4 regions of the Bradyrhizobium ingae genome follow, and region 3 is predicted to be linked to each of the others. Evidence: predicted binding sites of a transcription regulator. Region 3 holds the regulator's gene; each other region holds the start of a gene.
The links. The regulator PhoB, encoded in region 3, activates phosphate uptake and scavenging genes when phosphate is short. The targets are predictions, from matches to a motif close to TGTCATNNANCTGTCAT.

Region 1 (5,717 bases), on a different contig from region 3:
GCCTTCGGCGACACCCGCGACGATCGATGCCGCAGCCTCGGGGTCGAGCTTGCCGCAGGCGAAATAGTCGAGAAAGAACAGCGGCTCGGCACCCTGCACCACGAGGTCGTTGACGCTCATGGCGACGAGGTCGATACCGATCCCGCCATGCAGGCCGGTCTCGATGGCGATCTTGACCTTGGTGCCGACGCCGTCGGTGGCGGCGACCAGGACCGGGTCCTTGAACCCGGCTGCCTTGGGGTCGAACAGGCCGCCGAAACCACCGATCTCGGCGTCGGCGCCGGCACGCGCGGTGGCGCGCACCATCGGCTTGATCAGGTCGACCAGGCGATTGCCCGCATCGATGTCGACGCCTGAATCGGCGTAGGTAAGGCCGTTTTTGCGGTCGGTCATGCCGGATTTCCAGTGGATTTGCGGCTGGTTACGTCGAATTCGAGGGCTGCGCAATGGCTCGCAAGGGGCCTGAGGCTATACTATGTAGATATCAACCGGTTCGGCCTCCAAAGGACCGGATTCGAGGTCAGACCGGGTGCCGGGAAGCGCCGCGTGAGTATTCCGAACATCATTACCCTGGGCCGCATCATGCTGGTCCCGATCATCGTCTGGGCGATCGTGTCGAGCCAAATGGAGGTGGCATTCGCCGTCTTCCTGATCGCCGGCATCAGCGATGCTGTCGACGGCTTCCTGGCCAAGCGCTTCAACATGAGAAGCGAGCTCGGTGCCCTGCTCGATCCGCTCGCCGACAAGGCGCTGCTGGTCTCCATCTATCTGGCGCTCGGCATCTGGGGCGACATCCCGCGCTGGATTGTGATCCTGGTGGTCTCCCGCGACATCATGATCGTCGCGGCCGTGATCGTCTCCTGGCTATTCGACAAGCCGGTTGAAATGAAGCCGTCGAAGGTGTCGAAGCTCAACACCGCAGCCCAGGTGGCCTACGCGGCATTGGTGCTGGCCTCCCTCGCCTTCGGGTTCAAGCCCGGCCCCTATGATATAATCCTGATGGGCCTCGTCACGGTCTTCACGCTCTCGTCCGTGTCGCTCTATCTCGTCGAGTGGCTGCGGCACATGAGCACGATCGAGGCCAAATGAGCTGGATGCGGCCCCGCAAAAGGCCAACTCCCGCTCGATACGTCGAATCTCTTCAAACGAAGCCGGCGCGCCGGTAAGGAGCAAAGCAAGCGTGGCAGGCCGCGTTCAACCCCGACAGCTGGCATTTTCGCTTCCGCACGCGGAAAGCCTGAGCCGGGACAATTTTCTCGAAGGCCCGGCCAACGCGGCCGGTCTCGCCCTGATCAACGGCTGGCCCGAATGGCCCAACCGGATCATGTGGCTGGCCGGGCCCGAAGGTTCCGGCAAGAGCCACCTCGCCGCCATCTGGGCCGAAGAGTCCGGCGCCCGCTCCACCACCGCGAATGCATTGACTGCGGCTGCCGTGCCTGGGGCGCTCGCCACGGGCGCATTGGTCGTTGAGGACCTGAAATCGAAGGACCTCGACGAGCGCGCGCTCTTCCATCTACTGAATCTCGCGCGCGAGGACGGAGCCTACGTCCTGCTCACGGGCCGCGAGATGCCGGCGGCGCTGGACATCGAGCTGCGCGACCTTCGCTCGCGCCTCCGCGCCGTACCGGTGGTGTCGCTGCTGCCTCCGGACGATCAGCTTTTCCGCGGCCTGATCGTCAAGTTCTGCGCCGACCGCCAACTGAGCGTCGATGAGAACGTGGTCAGCTACCTCGCGACCCGTCTGGAGCGCTCCTCCGCCGCCGCGCGGCGGGCTGTGGAGCTGCTCGACAGCGAAGCCCTGCGGCTCGGCCGGCCCGTGACGCGTGCACTGGCCGCCGAGCTGCTTCGCGACGCCTGACGTTTCCAGCGCCCCTGCATGGCCGTCCCCCTGACCGCTTGACGCGGCGCTGCGGCGGAACATCAATGTCATCGAAACGTCATCGCATTAACACATGCTCCCGCCGGTTTTGCGCGTAAGTCGCAAAGTAAGGCGAGATAAGATGGATCGACTTCTCATGGACTCCGCGCAAGATATTGATATCAAAGAAAAAGAACAGGAAGCGGCGGGCCAGCCGGCGATCGCCACAAGCCCTGAGCGATTCATCAATCGCGAGCTTTCCTGGCTGCATTTCAACCGCCGGGTCCTGGAGGAATCGGTCAATTCCCGCCACCCAGTGCTGGAGCGGGTGAGATTCCTGTCGATTTCCGCGAATAACCTTGATGAGTTCTTCATGGTCCGCGTCGCCGGCATCAAGGCGCAGGTCCGCGAGGGCATCCCCGAGCGCAGCCCCGACGGTTTGACCCCGTCCGAACAGCTCGCCCTGATCAACCGCACCGTCTCCCAGCTTGCGTCCGACCAGCAGGCGATCTGGCGCGACCTGCGCGGCACGCTCGCCGATGTCGGCATCATGCTGGTCGACGGCAAGGACGTCACCAAGGCCGAGCGTTCGTGGCTCGAGGACTATTTTCTCCACAACGTCTTCCCCCTGCTCACACCGCTGGCGATCGATCCGGCCCACCCCTTCCCGTTCATCCCAAGCCTCGGCTTCACCATCGCGCTCCAGCTCACGCGCGATGCCGACGGCAAGCAGATGAACGCGCTGATCCGCATGCCCGGCAAGATCGACCGCTTCATCAAGCTGCCCGCCGAGGGCGTGACGCGGCTGATCCCTCTCGAGCAGGCCACCGCACTCTTCATCAACCGTCTGTTCCCCGGCTACACCGTGCATGGCCAGGGCGCCTTCCGCATCATCCGCGACTCCGAAATGGAGATCGAGGAAGAGGCCGAAGACCTCGTGCGCGTGTTCGAGACGGCGCTGAAGCGGCGCCGCCGCGGATCGGTGATCCGGCTCGAGGTCGACGCCAAGACGCCCGAACAGTTACGCAACTTCGTGCAGCACGCGCTCTCTGCGGCCGATGACGAAGTGTTCCTGGTCGACGGCGTGCTCGCCATGAACGAGCTGTCGCAACTCACCCGCCTCGATCGCCCCGACCTCGAATTTACCCCTTATGTGCCCCGTCATCCCGAGCGCGTGCGCGAGCATGGCGGCGACATCTTTGCAGCGATCCGGCAGAAGGACCTCATCGTCCATCATCCCTACGAATCCTTCGATGTCGTCGTGCAGTTCCTCCAGCAAGCGACGCGCGACCCCGACGTCGTTGCGATCAAGCAGACGCTGTACCGCACCTCCAACAACTCGCCGATCGTGCGTGCATTGGCCGAGGCGGCAGAGGCCGGCAAGTCCGTCACCGCGCTGGTCGAGCTGAAGGCGCGCTTCGACGAGGAAGCCAATATCCGCTGGGCACGCGACCTCGAACGCGCCGGCGTACAGGTCGTCTACGGCTTCCTCGAGTTGAAGACGCACGCGAAACTCTCGATGGTCGTCCGCCGCGAGGGCGGCAGCCTCACCACCTATGTTCACACCGGCACCGGCAACTACCATCCGGTAACCGCGCGCATCTACACCGATCTTTCCTACTTCACCTCCGACCCGACCATCGGCCGCGACGCAGCGCGCGTGTTCAACTTCATCACCGGCTACGCGGCGCCGAGCGATCTCGACAAGATGGCGGTATCGCCGCTGACGCTGCGCAAACGCATCATCGAGCACATCCAGGGCGAGACCGCGCATGCACGGCACGGCAAGCCCGGCGCGGTCTGGATGAAGATGAATGCCCTCGTCGATCCTGACATCATCGACGCGCTCTATGAGGCCTCTCAAGCCGGCGTCCAGGTCGAGCTTGTGGTGCGCGGTATCTGCTGCCTGCGGCCGGGCATCCCCGGCCTGTCGGAGAATATCCGCGTCAAGTCGATCATCGGGCGCTTCCTCGAGCACGGCCGAATCTACTGTTTCGGCATGGGCCAGGGCCTGCCGAGCGCGAAAGCGGCTGTGTATATCTCGTCGGCCGACATGATGCCGCGCAATCTCGACCGCCGTGTCGAAGTGCTGTGCCCGCTGCAAAATCCGACGGTACATCAGCAGGTTCTCGAGCAGATCATGGTCGCCAACCTGAAGGACAATGAGCAGAGCTGGCAATTGTTGCCCGATGGATCGTCAACGCGTATGAAGGCCGCGAAGGGCGAGGAGCCTTTCAACGTGCACAACTACTTCATGACAAATCCGAGTCTGTCTGGCCGTGGAAAGTCGCTCAAGGAATCCTCGCCGCGGCGTCTCACGCGCCGGAACGAACGTCATCAGTCCTGATCGGGGATTGTTGCCGTGACACGGCCGCGCAAACGTGGCGCAAGCGTCGCGGTGATCGACATCGGTTCCAACTCGGTTCGTCTCGTCGTCTACGAGGCGCTGGCGCGCAGCCTCATTCCGATCTTCAACGAGAAGACGCTCTGCGGCCTCGGCCGCGAGGTGCAGAGCACGGGCCTACTCGCGCCCGACGCGGTCGACAAGGCGCTGACTTCGCTGAAGCGATTTCGGGCGCTCTGTCGCGTGATGCAGGTCGGCCGCGTCTTTGCGATCGCGACCGCCGCGTGCCGCGACGCCTCCAACGGCCCCGACTTCATCGCCAAGGCCGAGCGCATCTGCGCGGTCAAGATCGAGATCCTCTCAGGCCCGCGCGAAGCGCGCCTCTCGGCGCTCGGCGTCGTCTCCGGAATCCATCACCCCGACGGCATCGTCGGCGATCTCGGGGGCGGCTCGCTGGAGCTCGTCGAGGTCCACCGCAATAGCGTGCGCAGCGGCGTGACGCTGCCGCTTGGCGGGCTCGCCCTGCAGGATCTCTCGCATAAATCGTTGAAGCGCGCCGACCGCATCGTGCAGGAAGAGCTCGATGCCGTGGAACAGCTCAAGGCCGGACGTGGCCGCACCTTCTATGCGGTCGGCGGCACGTGGCGCGCACTCGCGCGCATCCACATCATCCAGAGCGGCTATCCGCTGCAGGTGATGCACGGCTACTCGATACCGGCCGCGGATGCGCTGGATTTCGCACGACGCCTGCGACGCCTAGCTGCGTCCAACCTGCTTGCCGACATCGAAGTGGTCGCCGACGCGCGGCGGCCTCTCCTCACCTATGCCGCGCTGGTGCTCGAGCACATCATCCGGGTCGCACGGCCGAAGACGATCGTGTTCTCGACCTTCGGCGTGCGCGAAGGCCTGCTGCACGAGAAGCTGTCGGAAGCCGAGCGCGCCAAGGACGGATTGGTCTGCGCTGCGGAAGAACTGAACCAGCTCATGTCACGCTCAGCGCGCCATGCCCGCGAGCTGATCGAATGGACCGACCGCTTCGTTCGCGTGGTGAAGCTGCGCGAGACCGAGGAGGACCGCAGGCTGCGCCACACCGCGTGCCTGCTCTCCGACATCGGCTGGCGCGTCCATCCCGACCATCGCGGCGAGCAGACGCTGAGCCTCGTGGTCAACGGCAATTTCGGCGCGATCAGCCACGAGGGCCGCGCCTTCGTCGGCCTGTCGGTGTTCTATCGCTATGCGGGCCTGAGCGAAGAGAACCAGCCTCCGCTGATGATGCAGGAGTTGCTCACGCCTGCGCATCTCGAGCGCGCGCGGCTCTTGGGCGCCGCGTTCCGCGTCGCGCATCTGATCTCTGCAGCGCGGCCCGGCGTGCTGCCGGCCACCCATTTCCGCAGTACGGGTCGCAAACTGATGCTGGTGTTCGAGCACCGCCTCGTCGATCTCGTCGCCGATCGCGTCGGCGGTCGCTTCAAGCAGCTCGCCCGCCTGGTCGGCCGCTCGGGATCGATCGTAAGG
Region 2 (5,717 bases), on a different contig from region 3:
AGTTGAAGGTCATGAACTCGACGACCGGCTTGAGACCCGCCATCGCAGCGCCGACGCCGATGCCGGCAAAGCCGTGCTCGGTGATCGGCGTGTCGATCACGCGCTTGGCGCCGAATTCCTGCAAGAGGCCCTGCGTGATCTTGTAGGCGCCCTGATATTCCGCAACCTCTTCGCCCATCACGAAGACGTCGCCGTCACGCCGCATCTCCTCGGCCATGGCATCGCGCAAGGCTTCGCGGACCGTCTGCTTCACCATCTCGGTGCCGGCCGGCACCTCGGGATCGGGCTCGGCAACAGCTTGCGGCGCGGAAGGCGCCGCTAATTTCGGCGGCGCTTCCGCCTTGGCCGCTGCGGGCGGCGCGGCCTCGGCGGCCTTGGCAGGCGCGGGCGCCTTCGCGAGATCGGCTGCGCTCTCGCCGTCGGCAAGGATCGTCGCGATCGGCGTATTCACGGCGACATCCGCCGTGCCTTCGGGGATCAGGATCTTGCCGAGCGTCCCCTCATCGGTCGCCTCGACCTCCATGGTCGCCTTGTCGGTCTCGATCTCGGCGATCACGTCGCCCGACTTGATCGTCTCACCCTCTTTTTTCAGCCATTTGGCGAGGTTGCCCTTTTCCATCGTGGGCGACAGCGCGGGCATCAGCACTTGAATTGGCATATCGACTCCAAAAGAAAGCTTGCGCGCTTTTAGCGGTAAACGTCGGTCCAGAGCTCGGACACATCCGGCTCCGGATCATGCTGGGCAAAGTCGGCGGAAGCGTTGACGATGTCGCGGACCTCGGCGTCGATCGCCTTGAGGTCCTGCTCGCTCACCTTGGCGGCGAGGAGGCGGTTGCGCACCTGCTCGATCGGGTCCTGGTCGTGGCGTACCTTCTCGACCTCCTCGCGCGTCCGGTATTTTGCAGGGTCCGACATCGAGTGGCCGCGATAGCGGTAGGTCTGCATCTCCAGGATGACCGGGCCCTTGCCGGCACGACACCAGGCGACTGCCTCGTCGGCCGCGGCCTTCACCGCGCGGACGTCCATGCCGTCGACCTGATAACCGGGGATGTTGAAGGACAGGCCGCGCTTGGAGAAGTCCTGCTGCGCCGAGGCACGCGACACCGACGTGCCCATGGCATAGCGATTGTTCTCGATGACGAAGATCACCGGCAGCTTCCAGAGCTCCGCCATGTTGAAGCTCTCATAGACCTGGCCCTGGTTGGCCGCGCCATCGCCGAAATAGGTGACGGCGACGTTGTCGTTGCCGCGATAGTGGTTGGCGAAAGCGAGCCCTGCGCCAAGCGAGACCTGGGCGCCGACGATGCCGTGGCCACCGTAAAACTTCTTCTCCACGCTGAACATGTGCATGGAGCCGCCCTTGCCCTTGGAATAGCCGCCGCGGCGTCCGGTGAGCTCGGCCATGACGCCGTTGGCTTCCATGCCGGTGGCGAGCATATGGCCGTGGTCACGATAGCCGGTGATGACCTGGTCACCGTCCTTCAGCGCCATCTGCATGCCAACCACCACGGCCTCCTGGCCGATATAGAGGTGGCAGAAGCCGCCGATAGCACCCATGCCGTAGAGCTGGCCGGCCTTCTCCTCGAATCGCCGGATCAGGAGCATGTCGCGGAGCGCCTTGAGCTCCTGCTCTCTGGTGAATTCCGGGGGTGAGCCGCCGTTGGTCTTGTCCTGTGCTGCGCTCGAGGCGGCTTTCTTGGGTGCGGCCATAGGAATTCCGGGTCAGAGAAAACTAAGCCCTCTCTAACCTAACTCAATCGCGTGTGAAAGCACTGCGGTGACATCGCACGACATTCATTATGCCGCACTGCAACGTGGCCGAAATATTGCAAAATCTTTGGCGCCGATCGGGCAACAATTGCTCACCGCGGCCGGGCCTCACCAGCCCAGCTCTCGCAGATACGCTGCACGGGCGCCCACGCCGGTATGCGTGAAGTCGGTAAAGACCCCATCCACGCCGAGCCGGAAAAATTTGAGATATTCGAGGCTTGGATCGCCGTGATAGTCGCCGGCCAGATACTTCTTCTCGTTTCGGAAAGTGAAGACGTGCACGAACAGGCCGAGCTTGTGCGCGTCCGCAACGAGACTGGTTGCTTCCCGCGTCGAAGCCTCCGGCGTCGACCCCTTGTAGGGGGTGCCATCGGCGTTGCTGTCCTTCCACGGGGAAACCTTGAGCGGCACGATATAAGCCTTCCACGGACCAATGCCGTCGGCATAGGTCTTGATCTCCGCGAGACCCTCAGGCGTCAGCATTGCATCGTACAGGCGCGCGTCGCCCGAAACCGTCCAGTCGAACGGACGGGAGTTGGTGATGTTATCGAGAAGGACCTTGCCGTTCTTGAAGTCGATACCGTTGCCATCGATGAGCTGGACCTGCCGCGTTTCCAAACCGTGGCTGCGCATATATTTCAGGCTGCCCGGCTCGAAGCTCTGGACAAAGATGGGCGCTTCCTTCGCGTTGAGGCCGTTGTCCCTGATGATCTTGATCAAGGCGTCCTCGAGCGGACGGCTGCCGGGCGCACCGCAGCCATTGGCGATCGCCTGGGCGTTGTTCCAGGTCGGATTCTTGGTTTCCGGATAGACCGCGATGGGGCGCCCCGTCTCCTTGCTCTTGGCCTTGGCGATGTCGATGATGTCCTGGAAACTGATGATCGGAAACTTGCCGTTGAAGACCTTTGGTCTTTCGTTGGCCGCATCATAGGTGGTGCCGGCGATCCAGTCCTTCAGCTCGGCCATCGTGAAGTCGGTGATCGACCAGTCATTGGTATGGTCTTCGCCATCCACGATCAGCGATTTCAGTACCGATTTGGGATCGGCCGGATCGGTGAGGTCGGTGAGGTATTCAGCAGGCCCGCTGGTGGGAGATTGGGGCCACTTCATTTTGACGGTGACGCCGGGCACCGTCCGTTTGCGGGCCGCAACCGCAGGATTGGTCTTCGCCACCTCGGCAACGTTGGTATTGTCGCCCAGCCAGGGGTTGTGACGCGCGACCAATATGCAATCCTTGGTAAGGTGCAGGTCCTCTTCGAGCGCGTCGGTGCCGAGGGCAGCGGCAAGGTCATACGATGCCTCTGTCTCTTCGGGCACCAGCCCCGGCAGGCCGCGATGCCCGAGGATCAGTGGCGGCTTTCCGTCAACGGTGAGGAATTGCTTGGCACCGGCAGGCGCCGAGCCGGCCTGTGCGAAGGCCATCGAGGGCGGGAGGAACGCCAACGCCGCTGCGCCGAACAGCAGCATCGCTCCAATATGCACATTCCGTCGTGAACAACCGTTCTTCATGGCCAAGCCTCCGTGTTTCGCCTGGCATCGCTACCAATGCCGAAAGGGCCGAGCTCAATGAGCCCGGCCCCTCGTCTTGTCTCAGTTTTCTGACAGGCGGATGACGAGGCGGCGCCGCATTGACGCCGCCTCTTCTCGATCAGAAGAAGCCGAGCTTCTTCGGGCTGTAGCTGACCAGGAGGTTCTTGGTCTGCTGGTAGTGATCGAGCATCATCTTGTGGGTCTCGCGGCCGACACCCGACTGCTTGTAACCGCCGAACGCCGCATGCGCGGGATATGCGTGATAGCAGTTGGTCCACACCCGACCGGCCTGGATGGCACGGCCGAAGCGGTAGCAGCGGTTGGCGTCGCGGCTCCAGACACCGGCACCAAGGCCATAGAGCGTGTCGTTGGCGATCGCGAGCGCTTCCTCGTCGGTCTTGAAGGTCGTGACCGACACGACGGGCCCGAAGATCTCCTCCTGGAAGATCCGCATCTTGTTGTGACCGTGGAACACGGTCGGCTGGACGTAGTAGCCGCCCGAAAGATCGCCGCCGAGGCTGGCGCGGCCGCCGCCGGCCAGGACCTTCGCGCCTTCATTCTTGCCGATGTCGATATAGGACAGAATTTTCTCCAGCTGCTCGCCGGAGGCCTGGGCACCGATCATGGTGTCGGCCACACGCGGATCGCCCTGCTTGATGGCGGCAACGCGCTTGAGCGCCCGCTCCATGAAGCGATCATAGATATCCGCATGGACCAGCGCACGGCTCGGACAGGTGCAGACCTCGCCCTGGTTGAGCGCGAACATCACGAAGCCTTCGATTGCCTTGTCGAAGAAGTCGTCGTCCTCCGCGGTGACATCCTTGAAGAAAATGTTCGGCGACTTGCCGCCGAGCTCGAGCGTGACGGGAATGAGGTTCTGGCTGGCATATTGCATGATCAGCCGGCCCGTCGTGGTCTCGCCGGTGAAGGCGATCTTGGCGATGCGGGGGCTGGAGGCCAGCGGCTTGCCGGCTTCCACACCGAAGCCGTTGACGATGTTGAGGACGCCGGGCGGCAGCAGATCGCCGACGATCTCGGCCCACACCATGATCGAGGCCGGCGTTTGCTCGGCGGGCTTGAGCACCACGCAATTGCCGGCGGCGAGAGCCGGCGCGAGCTTCCAGCACGCCATCAGCAGCGGGAAGTTCCAGGGGATGATTTGGCCGACGACACCGAGCGGTTCATGGAAATGATAGGCGATGGTGTCGTGATCGATCTCGCCGATCGAGCCTTCCTGGGCACGAACGACGCCCGCAAAGTAACGGAAGTGATCGATCGCGAGCGGAAGGTCGGCGGCCCGGGTCTCGCGGATCGGCTTGCCGTTGTCCCAGGTCTCGGCGACCGCGAGCCGCTCGAGATTTTCTTCCATGCGGTCGGCGATCTTGTTGAGGATCGCGGCGCGTTCGGCGGTCGAGGTGCGTCCCCACGCATCCTTGGCGGCATGCGCCGCATCGAGCGCTGCCTCGATGTCCTGATGGTCGGAGCGCGCGATCTTGCAGACGACCTGCCCGTTCACGGGCGATGCGTTGTCGAAATACTTGCCGGATTGTGGGGCGACGAATTTGCCGCCGATGAAATTGTCATACTTCGCGGCGAAGGGCACCTGTGCGACGTTGACGAATTCGACCTTGTTCATGTTCACTCCCGATGTTGCTGGTTTGCACGATCGTCGTGTGTTCACGACTTGCGCAGACGATGTCGCGGGAGTTGTTCTCTGTCAGCCCCAGTAGAAGCGATGATCGCGCAGACCTGTCGCAGTTCTGCGACAGGTGAAGCAGCCACGCACACGGATCCAATCCCGAGACGCGCCCTTGCCCCGCGTCGTCATTGCGCGCGCAGCGAAGGAATCCAGAGTCTCGCGAAAGGATCCCGGACTGCTTCACTGCGTTCGCAATGACGAATTGAGGAGAGGAGCAAGCGCTCAGTGCTTCAGCTCGAAACGCTTGAGCTTCCTGTGCAGCGTGGCACGGCTGACGCCGAGGGCCTTGGCGGCGGCGGAAACGTTGCCGTCCGCGCGCAACAGCGCCCGCTGCAACACCGCGCGCTGGCCGCCGGCGAGGTGGTCGCGCGCCGCATCGCCACCGAGAAGATCGGCTGCGGGCACCGGCCGCAACGGGCGGCCGGGCGCGATCCCAAGTCCGACCCGGGCGGACCTCGTCGCGCCTATCACGAGATCATCGCTATCCACCGCGACGAGGCCGCCGCAATGACCGTCGGTAGACGGTGTCAGCACGATGCGGGCGTGGGCGAAGGCGTTGCGGAACAGATCGGCCTCGATACGCTTGGCCGCCTCCCCCGCGGCAAGCGCGATGAGGTTGGCAAAGGCGTCGGTGCGGTCGGCACGGCAGGAGGAGACGTCGAGCACGCCGGCGAGCATTCCGTGGTGGTCGTAGATCGGAACCGCCGTGCAGCTCAGA
Region 3 (5,717 bases):
TTCAGATCTTCGCCGCGGACACTCCGCCTCCGGGCTCGACCGAGGGCGGCCTGCGCAACGCCATCGTCGGCTCGATCATCATGACCGTGATCGGCGTCGGCATCGGCGCGCCGCTCGGCCTGTTCGCCGGCACCTATCTCGCCGAATACGGCCGCAACGACAAGCTGACCTCGGTGATCCGCTTCATCAACGACATCCTTTTGTCTGCGCCCTCGATCATCATCGGCTTGTTCATCTATGGCGCGGTGGTGGTGCCGATGCGCGGCTTCTCGGCAATCGCCGGCGCGCTGGCGCTCGCCGTCATCGTGATCCCGGTGGTGCTGCGCACGACCGAGGACATGCTGCTGCTGGTGCCGAACGCGCTGCGCGAAGCGGCTTCCGCGCTCGGCCTGCCGCGCTCGCTGGTGATCAAGCGGATCGCCTACCGCGCGGCGCGCTCCGGCCTCATCACCGGCGTGCTGCTGGCGACTGCCCGCGTCGCCGGCGAGACCGCGCCGCTGCTCTTCACCGCGCTCTCGAACCAGTTCTTCAGCCTCAGCCTGAACAAGACGATGGCGAACCTGCCGGTGACCATCAACAATTTCGTGCAGAGCCCCTACGCCTACTGGAAGCAGCTGGCCTGGAGTGGGGCGCTGCTGATCACCCTGACCGTGCTTGCCCTGAACATTGGCGCGCGCATTCTAGGCGCCGAGAGGACTGCAAAATGAGCGATCTGTCCGTTTCCGTAAGTTCCACAGGGCGTCAGGCCTCGCCGATACTGCCCGAGGCTCCGGCCAAGGTGACGGTGCGCAACCTCAATTTCTATTACGGCGAGCACCACGCGCTGAAGAACATCAACATGACGCTCGGCACCAACCGCGTCACGGCGTTCATCGGCCCGTCCGGCTGCGGCAAGTCGACCCTGCTGCGCATCTTCAACCGGATGTATGACCTCTATCCGGGCCAGCGCGCCACCGGTCAACTCATGCTCGACCAGACCAATATCCTCGACTCCAAGCTCGACCTCAACCTGCTGCGAGCCCGGGTCGGCATGGTGTTCCAGAAGCCGACGCCGTTCCCGATGACGATCTACGAGAACATTGCCTTCGGCATCCGCCTTTACGAGAAGATCTCCAAGTCGGAGATGGACGACCGGGTCGAGAAGGCGCTGCGCGGCGGCGCGCTGTGGAACGAGGTCAAGGACAAGCTCAACGCCTCCGGCCTGTCGCTCTCCGGCGGCCAGCAGCAGCGTCTCTGCATCGCCCGCACCGTGGCGGTCCGTCCCGAGGTGATCCTGTTCGACGAGCCGTGCTCGGCGCTCGATCCGATCTCGACCGCCAAGGTTGAGGAACTGATCCAGGAGCTTGCCGAGAACTACACGATCGCGATCGTCACCCACAACATGCAGCAGGCGGCGCGCGTCTCCGACAAGACCGCCTTCATGTATCTCGGCGAGTTGATCGAGTTCGACGAGACCAGCAAGATCTTCACGTCGCCCAGCGACCGGCGTACCCAAGACTACATCACCGGCCGCTTCGGCTGAGGAGACAGGAAATGGCTTCTGAACATACCGCAAAGGCCTTCGACACCGACCTGCAGGAGCTCACGCGGCTCGTTGCGGAGATGGGCGGCCTTGCCGAGCGCATGATCGTCGATTCCGTCGATGCGCTGATCCGCCGTGACGTCGCGCTCGGCCAGCGCGTGGTGGCGACCGACGCCGAGATCGACGCGCTGCAGAAGAAGATCGAGGAGCGCGCCGTGCTCACGATCGCGCGCCGCCAGCCGATGGCGGTCGACCTGCGCGAGATCGTCGGCGCCATGCGCGTCGCGACCGATCTGGAGCGGATCGGCGATCTCGCCAAGAACATGGGCAAGCGCGTGGCCGCGCTCGAGACCGATTTCCATCCGCTGAAGCTGTTCCGCGGCCTGGAACACATGACCGACCTCGTGCAGCAGCAGGTCAAGTCGGTCCTCGACGCCTATGCCGCGCATGACCTGCCGGCGGCGATGATGGTGTGGAAGGGCGACGAGGAAGTCGACGCGATCTGCACCTCGCTGTTCCGCGAGCTCCTCACCTACATGATGGAGGATCCGCGTAACATCTCGTTCTGCATCCACCTGATGTTCTGCGCCAAGAACATCGAGCGGATCGGCGATCATGCGACCAACATCGCCGAAACCGTCTTCTACATGATCGAAGGTCAGGCCATCGCGGACAAGCGTCCGAAGGGCGACATGACCACCTTCGCCACGACTGTGCCGAACACTTAAGGAGCGACGACGCCATGGGCGCACGCATTCTGGTTGTTGAGGACGAGGAAGCGCTGACCGAGCTGTTGCGCTACAACCTCGAAGGCGACGGCTACGATGTCGAGACGGTGATGCGCGGCGACGACGCCGACACCCGCCTCAAGGAGCACATTCCGGACCTGATCGTGCTCGACTGGATGCTGCCGGGGTTGTCCGGCATCGAGCTGTGCCGCCGCCTGCGCACCCGTCCCGACACCAAGCAGCTCCCGATCATCATGCTTACCGCACGCGGCGAAGAGAGCGAGCGGGTGAGGGGACTTGCGACCGGTGCGGACGACTACATCGTCAAGCCGTTCTCGGTGCCGGAGCTCTTGGCACGCGTGAAAGGCCTTTTGCGGCGTGCGAGCCCAGAGCGGCTTGCGTCCATCCTCGCCTATGGCGACATCGAGCTCGACCGCGAGAAGCGCCGCGTCGCGCGCTCCGGGCGGCCGATCGACCTCGGTCCGACCGAATATCGCCTCCTGGAGTTCTTCCTGGAGCATCCCGGCCGCGTGTTCTCGCGCGAGCAGCTGCTCGACAGTGTCTGGGGCCGCGACATCTATATCGACGAGCGCACCGTCGACGTCCACATCGGGCGCCTGCGCAAGCTGCTCAATCTCGGCCGCGAGCAGGACCCGATCCGCACCGTCCGCGGCGCCGGCTACGCGCTGGATGATCGGTTTGCGAAGGCGGAACAGACGTAAAAAAAACGCGCCGGATAGCGCGCTGACATTCCTCGACCAGGCGTCCCGGCCTTGCGCCGGGACGTTGTCGTTTGTGGCTGAGCTCAGCGCGTGCCCGGCTTGGCCGGTGCGCGGCGGCGGTCGGCGGCCGGCTGGTAGGCAACGCGCGAATGCTGCGCGCAATAGGGCAGGCCCGAGAGCGATTTGCCGCCGCAGAAGAAGAAATCCGGGCTCGAGGGATCGCCGACCGGCCAGTGGCAGGTCGCCTCGTTGAGCTCGAGCAGCGACAGGCGCTGGCTCATCGGAACGACGTTGTCGTAGGTGATCGGATCGGGCTCGACCTCGACCTCGAAGGCCTGGGCGAGGGCGGTGTTGCCGCGGGAGATCGGGCGGCTCACCCGCATCATGTGCTGTGCGGGGCGCGCCTTGCGCGGCCGGGGAGCCGCCGAGGACGGGCTCTTGGCGCGGCCGGACAGGCCCAGCCGGTGCACCTTGCCGATTACGGCGTTGCGCGTCACGTTCCCGAGCTCGGCAGCGATCTGGCTGGCCGAAAGCCCGGCTTCCCAGAGCTTTTTCAATTGCTCGACGCGATCGTCGGACCAGGTCAAAACCGTCATTGCACCCTTCCCCTCGCCGCGCACCCTCAATCCTTGGGGCCGCGTGGCGATGTCTAAGCTTCGAAAAACCCGTGCCATCAGAATCCCTTAAGGCTCGCCGGGCGCGAAAAACGCACCTGAACGTTACGCCGGTACAAGAGGACTCAGAGGATCAGAACTGCTGCACGAGATGTCGTATCTGACGGGGGAAACGCTACAATATGGCGTGACTCCCGCGCAAGAGTCTGCGGCTCCGCGTCCACATGTTCCGTCGCTAAAAGAACTTAAAATCGCCACCGCAAGACTACGGATCGCGTGCCTTGCAGGGCCTTCTGGCGGCATTGACAGCGGTTTTTCCAGGCATAAAATAGTGACACGTGCCGCCCTTAAAAGGCGGCACGTTTCGTTTTCCGGGCAGGTCAATGATGCGCTGCGCAAGGCAGTCTCGTGAGCCGGCCTCAACATCCAAGTGACCGCCATGAACAAGAGCGCCGCGACGCATCTGCTTCCCGTTTTCGCCAGGGCCGAGCTCGGCTTCGAGCGCGGCGAAGGCTGCTGGCTGGTCGCGACAAACGGGGAGCGCTATCTCGATTTTACATCGGGTGTCGCTGTGAATGCGCTGGGCCATGCGCACCCCGCCCTGGTCAAGGCTCTGCAGGAGCAGGCCACGAAGCTCTGGCACATGTCGAACCTGTTTCAGAGCCCGGATGGCGAGAAGCTCGCCATCCGGCTCTGCAACGAGAGCTTTGCGGACTTCGTGTTCTTCTGCAATTCCGGCGCCGAGGCGATGGAATGCGTGATCAAGGTGGTGCGCCGCTATCACGCCACCAAGGGCCATCCCGAGCGCTACCGCATGATCACCTTCGAGGGCGCCTTCCACGGCCGCACGCTGGCAACGCTCGCCGCCACGGGGTCCGCGAAATATCTCGAAGGCTTTGGTCCGCCGATGGACGGGTTCGACCAGGTGCCGCATGGCGATCTGGAAGCCGTCAAGAAGGCGATCGGCCCACAGACCGCGGGCATCCTGATCGAGCCGATCCAGGGCGAGGGCGGCGTGCGCTCGGCGCCTCCTGCCTTCTATCGCGCGCTGCGCCAGCTCTGCGACGAACATGGCTTGTTGCTCGCGTTCGACGAGGTGCAGACCGGAATGGGCCGCACCGGCGATCTCTTTGCGCATCGCCGCCTCGGCGTGACCCCGGACGTGATGTCGCTTGCGAAGGCACTCGGCGGCGGCTTTCCGATCGGCGCCTGCCTTGCGACGGCCGAGGCTGCTTCCGGCATGACGCCCGGTTCGCACGGCTCGACCTTCGGCGGCAATCCGCTCGCCGTATCGGCAGCGAACGCCGTGCTCGACGTCATGCTCAAGCCCGGCTTCTTCGATCACGTGCAGAAGATGTCGCTGCTGCTCAAACAGAAGCTCGCCGCCGTGATCGACCGTCACCCCGACGTCGTCAGCGAGGTGCGCGGCGAGGGGTTGTTGGTCGGCATCAAGGCCGTGGTGCCTTCTGGCGATCTCGTCACGGCGCTGCGCGAGGAAAAACTTCTGACTGTCGGCGCCGGCGACAATGTCGTGCGCTTCCTGCCGCCTCTGATCGTCACGGAAGCGGAGATCGAGGAGGGCGTCACACGGCTCGAGCGCGCCTGCACGGCGATTGAATCGAATCTCAAGGCACGGGCGGCAAGCTGATGAGCAAGACGCCCAAGCACTTTCTCGACATTAACGAGCTGCCGCTATCCGAGCTCAGGAGCATGCTCGCCGCCTCCTCCGCGATGAAGGCGAAGCAGAAGGCGCATCAGCCGGTCAAGCCACTCGAGGGCAAGACGCTGGCGATGATCTTCGAGCGCCCATCGACGCGGACGCGCGTGTCGTTCGATGTCGCCATGCGACAGCTCGGCGGCGAGCCCATCATGCTCACGGGTGCCGAGATGCAGCTCGGCCGCGGCGAGACCATCGCCGACACAGCGCGCGTGCTGTCGCGCTATGTCGATGCCATCATGATCCGCATCCTCAATCACGATGCGTTGCTCGAGCTTGCCGCGAACGCGACCGTGCCCGTCATCAACGGGCTGACGCGGCGCTCCCATCCCTGCCAGGTGATGGCCGACCTCATGACCTATGAGGAGCATCGCGGTCCGATCGAGGGCAAGACGGTGGCCTGGACCGGCGACG
Region 4 (5,717 bases), on a different contig from region 3:
GGAACACCTGAACCACGCCCTCTTCCGACATCTGCTGAAGCGCTTCCTTCAGCTTCTTTGCCTTCATGGCGTCTGTTAGCCGCACGCGGCGGACGATTTCCGGCGCAAAACTCGGCACGCCGACGAAGGTGAAATCCTCGCCTTCCGTCAGCGTGTCGCCGATGCGCAAGGTGCCGTGATTGGGAATGCCGACGACGTCGCCGGCGAAGGCTTCGTCGGCGACCGAGCGGTCCTGCGCAAAGAAGAATTGCGGGCTCGACAGCGGCATGCTCTTGCCGGTGCGCACGAGCTTGGCCTTCATGCCCCGGCTGAGCTTGCCCGAGCACAGCCGTGCGAAGGCGATGCGGTCGCGATGGTTTGGATCCATGTTCGCCTGGATCTTGAACACGAACGCGCTCATGCGCGGATCGGTTGCTTCGACCTTGCGCTGGTCGCTCTCCTGCGCGCGCGGCTCGGGCGCAAACTTGCCGAGGCCTTCCAGGAGGTCGCCGACGCCGAAATTGCGCAGCGCGCTGCCGAAATAGACCGGCGTCAGATGGCCCTCGCGGAATGCCCCGAGCTCGAACGGCTTGGAAGCCTCGGTGACGAGCTCAAGCTCGTCCTTCACCGCGGCGACATCGAGATTGGCGTTGAGCTTGGCCAGTTCCGCGATCTCGATCTGCTGGGCGGCGCCGGTCTTGGCTCCGCCGCCTTCGAGCAGACGCACGCCGCCATTGACGACGTCATAGGTACCGAGGAAGTCGCGGCCGCGACCGACCGGCCAGGTCATCGGCGTCGTGTCGAGCGCGAGTGTCTTCTCGATCTCGTCCAGGAGCTCGAAAACGTCGCGGCTCTCGCGGTCCATCTTGTTGATGAAGGTAATGATCGGGATGTCGCGGAGGCGACAGACCTCGAACAGCTTTCGCGTGCGCGCTTCGATGCCTTTCGCGGCGTCGATCACCATCACGGCGGAGTCGACCGCCGTCAGCGTGCGATAGGTGTCTTCCGAAAAGTCCTCGTGGCCGGGCGTATCCAGGAGGTTGAATACCAAGCCCTCGAACTCGAAGGTCATGACCGAGGTGACGACGGAAATGCCGCGCTCGCGCTCGATCTTCATCCAGTCCGAGCGCGTGTTGCGCCGCTCGCCCTTGGCCTTGACCTGGCCGGCAAGGTTGATGGCGCCGCCAAACAGCAGGAGCTTTTCGGTCAGCGTGGTCTTGCCGGCGTCCGGATGGGAGATGATCGCAAAGGTCCGTCGCCGCGCCACTTCAGCGGCAAGCGGGGAACGGGCCGGCGATTCGGTTGCAAGGGTCGTGTCGGACATGGCGGGAGCGTTTGGCAGGGAAAACCGGTGATATCAAGGGCCAATGACGCCTCCGATATGGGGATTCCGGCGCCGAAGCTCTACCCGTGAGGACCCCGGATCAGCGCAAAAGCTGCACCGCCCACCAGGAGAGTCCCGCGACGATCGCGGACGCCGGTATCGTGATCACCCAGGCGTAGACGATCGAGCTCGCCACGTTCCAGCGCACCGCCGAAACGCGGCGGGCGGCGCCGACACCGACGATCGCGCCGGTGATGGTGTGGGTGGTCGAGACGGGAACGCCGAGGAAGGTCGCCATGAACAGGGTTGCGGCACCGCCGGTTTCGGCACAGAAACCCTGCATCGGCGTCAGCTTGGTGATGCGCAGGCCCATGGTGCGCACGATCCGCCAGCCGCCCATCAGGGTGCCCATCGCCATCGCCGCCTGGCAGGACAACACCACCCAGAACGGTACGTAAAATTCCCCGCCCAGTTGGCCCTGCGAAAAGAGCAGGACGGCGATGATGCCCATCGTCTTCTGCGCATCGTTGCCGCCATGGCCGAGGGAATAAAGCGAGGCGGAGGCGAATTGCAGGATGCGGAAGGCGCGGTCGACGGCAAACGGCGTCGAGCGCACCGAGGCCCAGGAGACGATCGCAACCAGCATCATCGCGAGCAGGAAGCCGACCAGCGGCGAGAGCACGATCGCGAGCACGGTCTTCGTCAGCCCGCTCCAGACCGCGGCCGAAATCCCGGCCTTGGCCATGCCGCCACCGACGAGGCCGCCGATCAGCGCGTGCGACGACGACGACGGAATGCCGAGCGCCCACGTGACGATGTTCCAGACGATCGCGCCGACAAGAGCCGCGAAGATCACCTGGGCATCGACGATCGAGGGATCGATGATCCCCGTGCCGATGGTCTGGGCGACGTGCAGGCCGAACACCAGGAAGGCGACGAAATTGAAGAACGCGGCCCAGAACACCGCGAATTGCGGCCGCAGCACGCGGGTCGAGACGATGGTGGCGATCGAATTGGCGGCGTCGTGCAGGCCGTTCAGGAAGTCGAACAGCAGCGCGACCGCGATCAATCCGACCAGGACGGGAAGACCCAACACGGCATCCACGGCAGCAGCCCCTGCTCTAAAGTTTGCGCATGATCCCCGCGCAAACGCGTGCCGCGTTTGTCGCGGGCGAAAACCGCAGCACACTTCTCCGGATCATGCGCTAGACCTGCTCGATGACGATGCTGTTGATCTCGTTGGCGACGTCGTCGAAACGGTCTGCCACTTTCTCGAGATGGTCGTAGATCTCGACGCCCACGATGAAATCCATCGCGTTGCCGTCACGGTGCTTCAGGAACAGTTCCTTGAGCCCGATGTCATGGAGATCGTCGACCCGCCCTTCCAGCTTGGTCAGCTCTTCCGTGATCGCGGTCAGCATGGCGACGTTCTTGCCGATCTCCTGAAGCAGCGGCAGGGCGCGGCCGACCAAATTGGCGCATTCGATCAGAAGCCCTCCGATCTCGCGCATCGGCGGCTCGAAGGCGCGGACCTCGAACAGCATCACCGCCTTGGCGGTCTGCTGCATCTGGTCGATGGCATCGTCCATCGAGGTGATCAGGTTCTTGATGTCGCCGCGGTCGAACGGCGTGATGAAGGTGCGGCGCACCGCGGTCAGCACCTCACGCGTGATGTTGTCGGCATCGTTCTCGAACTGGTTGACGCGCTGGCAATAGACCGGCGTCTCCTCGCCGCCGTTCAGCATGCCCTGGAGCGCGATCGAACCCTGGATCACGGTCTGGGCATGGCGGTCGAACAGATCGAAGAACCGTTCCTCCTTGGGGAGGAAAGCGCGAAACCAACGCATCATGGGAATAACTGCCGGGTTGAGATTGGGCCGGTCGGAGGGACTGTCACCCAACTGTCATAGACCATTTTCGGGCCGCGCGCGTGCCACGTCACGCCGCCCGAAGCAGTTCATCCACCACTTTCAAAAGCCGGAGAAACAATCTTTGTATCAAAGACTTACAGAGATCTCCGGAAGTAATGCGCGATTTCTCCGACCATGCCGCGGCGGAAGGTGAGCACGCAGATCACGAAGATTGCGCCCTGAATCACCGTCACCCACTGACCATAGCTCGCCAGGTACTGCTGCATGGCGATGATCACGAAGGCGCCCACCACGGGTCCGAAAATGGTACCGAGACCGCCGACCAGCGTCATCAGCACGACCTCACCGGACATCGACCAGTGCACGTCCGTCAGCGAGGCGTTCTGCGCCACGAACACCTTCAGCGAGCCCGCAAAGCCCGCCAGCGTGCCCGAGAGGATGAAGGCCAGCAGCTTGTACTGATCGGTGCGGTAGCCCAGCGAGATCGCGCGCTGCTCGTTCTCGCGGATCGACTTCAAGACCTCGCCGAATGGCGAGTTGATGATGCGGTAGATCAGCAGGAAGCCGGCGAGGAAACCGACCAGCACCACGTAGTACAGCACCGTCGGCTTGGAGAGATCGAAGATCCCGAACAGATGGCCCTGCGGAATGCCCTGAATGCCGTCTTCGCCATGCGTGAATGGCGCCTGCAGGTAAATGAAATAGAGGAGCTGGGAGAGCGCCAGCGTGATCATCGAGAAGTAGATGCCCTGGCGGCGGATCGAGATGTAGCCGGTCACGATCGAGAGCACGAAGGCCGCTGCGACGCCGGCGAGAATACCGAGTTCCGGCGGCAGCGCCCACACCTTCAGCGCATGCGCGCTGCAATAGCCGGCGGTGCCGAGGAACATCGCGTGGCCGAACGACAACAGACCGCCATAGCCGATCAGCAGGTTGAAGGCGCAGGCGAGCAGCGCGAAGCACAGCGCCTGCATCACGAAGAAAGGATAGATGCCGGTGAACGGCACGGCGGCCAGCGCCAGCGCCATGAACACGAACACGATCATCTCGTCACGCATCGCGCGTGCGGTCACCGGCAGGGTGTCGTCAGTCAAGGCTGTCATATCAGGCCGCCCTTCCCGTCAGTCCCGTCGGCTTCACGAGCAGCACCAGCACCATCAGCACGAACACGACGGTGTTGGAGGCCTCGGGGTAAAAATACTTGGTCAGACCTTCGATCACCCCGAGCGCGAAGCCGGTGATGATCGAGCCCATGATCGATCCCATGCCGCCGATCACCACCACCGCGAACACCACGATGATGAGGTCGGCGCCCATCAGCGGCCGCACCTGGTTGATCGGCGCAGAGAGCACGCCGGCGAGCGCGGCAAGGCCGACGCCAAGACCGTAGGTCAGCGTGATCATGCGCGGCACGTTGATGCCGAAGGCGCGTACCAGCGTCGGGTTTTCGGTCGCGGCGCGCAAATAGGCGCCGAGCCGGGTCTTCTCGATCAGGAACCAGGTCGCAAGGCACACCACCAGCGAGAAGACGACCACCCAGCCCCGGTACACCGGCAGGAACATGAAGCCGAGATTCATGCCGCCCTTGAGCTGATCGGGAATGGCATAGGGCAGGCCCGACGAGCCGAAATAATTCTGGAACACGCCCTGGATGATCAGGGCCAGACCGAACGTCAACAGCAGGCCATAGAGATGATCGAGCCCGGTCAGCCATTGCAGCATGGTCCGCTCCAGGATCATGCCGAAGATCCCGACCACGATCGGCGCGATAATCAATGCCGGCCAGTAGCCGATACTGAGGTAGTCGTTGTTCAGCAGGAAATACGCGACGAACGCGCCCATCATGTAAAGCGCGCCATGGGCGAAATTGATGATGTTCAGCATGCCGAAGATCACGGCAAGCCCAAGACTGAGCAGCGCGTAGAACGAGCCGTTGATCAGTCCCACCAGTAGCTGTGCATAGAGAGCCTGCATCGATCCCGCACCCGGTCCCTTCAGCGTTCCTCTTGTGGTTCGCCGGCATTGGCCGGCGAACCGCTATTGCTTCTTACTTCTTCAACAGCGCGCACTTGCTTTCGGACAGCGGGGTGAAGGCCTGATCGCCCGGCACCGTACCGACGAGCTTGTAGAAGTCCCAGGGTGCCTTGGATTCGGAAGGCTTCTTCACCTCGAACAGATAGGCGTCGTGGATGGTGCGGCCGTTCGGCTGGATCTCGCCCTTGCCGAACAGATCATCCTCGGTCGGCATCGACTTCATCTTGTCGACAACCTTGACGCCGTCATGCGGATTGCCGCCGAGCGCTTCCAGCGCCTTGAAGTAATGACGCAGGCCCGAATAGACGCCGGCCTGCACCATGGTCGGCGGTGCGCCGTTCTTCATCTTCGCCGCGAAGCGCTTCGAGAAGGCGCGGGTCTGGTCGTTCATGTCCCAGTAGAAGGTCTCGGTGAAGTTGAGGCCCTGCGCGGTCTCGAGGCCGATCGCCTTGACGTCGGTGAGAAACAGAAGAAGCGCGGCGAGCTTCTGGCCGCCCTTGGTGATGCCG

Region 1: a site for PhoB is predicted at 1,925-1,941, ahead of ACV1FX_RS20595 (RNA degradosome polyphosphate kinase). Genes of this name have one in related genera too.
Region 2: a site for PhoB is predicted at 3,369-3,385, ahead of ACV1FX_RS08895 (glycerophosphodiester phosphodiesterase family protein). Genes of this name have one in related genera too.
Region 4: a site for PhoB is predicted at 3,195-3,211, ahead of ACV1FX_RS20215 (DUF47 domain-containing protein). Genes of this name have one in related genera too.

Annotation. Positions count from the first base shown of each region.
Region 1 is NZ_JBVUBB010000013.1:138,427-144,143, reverse strand. Features, by position in the region: gene purM (phosphoribosylformylglycinamidine cyclo-ligase) at 1-393, opposite strand, end outside; gene ACV1FX_RS20605 (CDP-alcohol phosphatidyltransferase family protein) at 547-1,089, shown strand; gene ACV1FX_RS20600 (P-loop NTPase family protein) at 1,181-1,858, shown strand; gene ACV1FX_RS20595 (RNA degradosome polyphosphate kinase) at 2,016-4,205, shown strand; gene ppx (exopolyphosphatase) at 4,221-5,717, shown strand, end outside.
Region 2 is NZ_JBVUBB010000004.1:355,945-361,661, forward strand. Features, by position in the region: gene ACV1FX_RS08885 (pyruvate dehydrogenase complex E1 component subunit beta) at 1-658, opposite strand, end outside; gene pdhA (pyruvate dehydrogenase (acetyl-transferring) E1 component subunit alpha) at 688-1,710, opposite strand; gene ACV1FX_RS08895 (glycerophosphodiester phosphodiesterase family protein) at 1,879-3,279, opposite strand; gene adh (aldehyde dehydrogenase) at 3,419-4,936, opposite strand; gene ACV1FX_RS08905 (helix-turn-helix domain-containing protein) at 5,222-5,717, opposite strand, start outside.
Region 3 is NZ_JBVUBB010000015.1:102,311-108,027, reverse strand. Features, by position in the region: gene pstA (phosphate ABC transporter permease PstA) at 1-707, shown strand, start outside; gene pstB (phosphate ABC transporter ATP-binding protein PstB) at 704-1,522, shown strand; gene phoU (phosphate signaling complex protein PhoU) at 1,534-2,250, shown strand; gene phoB (phosphate regulon transcriptional regulator PhoB) at 2,265-2,972, shown strand; gene ACV1FX_RS21985 (GcrA family cell cycle regulator) at 3,056-3,568, opposite strand; gene ACV1FX_RS21980 (acetylornithine transaminase) at 4,026-5,234, shown strand; gene argF (ornithine carbamoyltransferase) at 5,234-5,717, shown strand, end outside.
Region 4 is NZ_JBVUBB010000013.1:58,913-64,629, reverse strand. Features, by position in the region: gene ACV1FX_RS20225 (peptide chain release factor 3) at 1-1,303, opposite strand, end outside; gene ACV1FX_RS20220 (anion permease) at 1,404-2,408, opposite strand; gene ACV1FX_RS20215 (DUF47 domain-containing protein) at 2,509-3,153, opposite strand; gene ACV1FX_RS20210 (branched-chain amino acid ABC transporter permease) at 3,309-4,277, opposite strand; gene ACV1FX_RS20205 (branched-chain amino acid ABC transporter permease) at 4,279-5,148, opposite strand; gene ACV1FX_RS20200 (ABC transporter substrate-binding protein) at 5,222-5,717, opposite strand, start outside.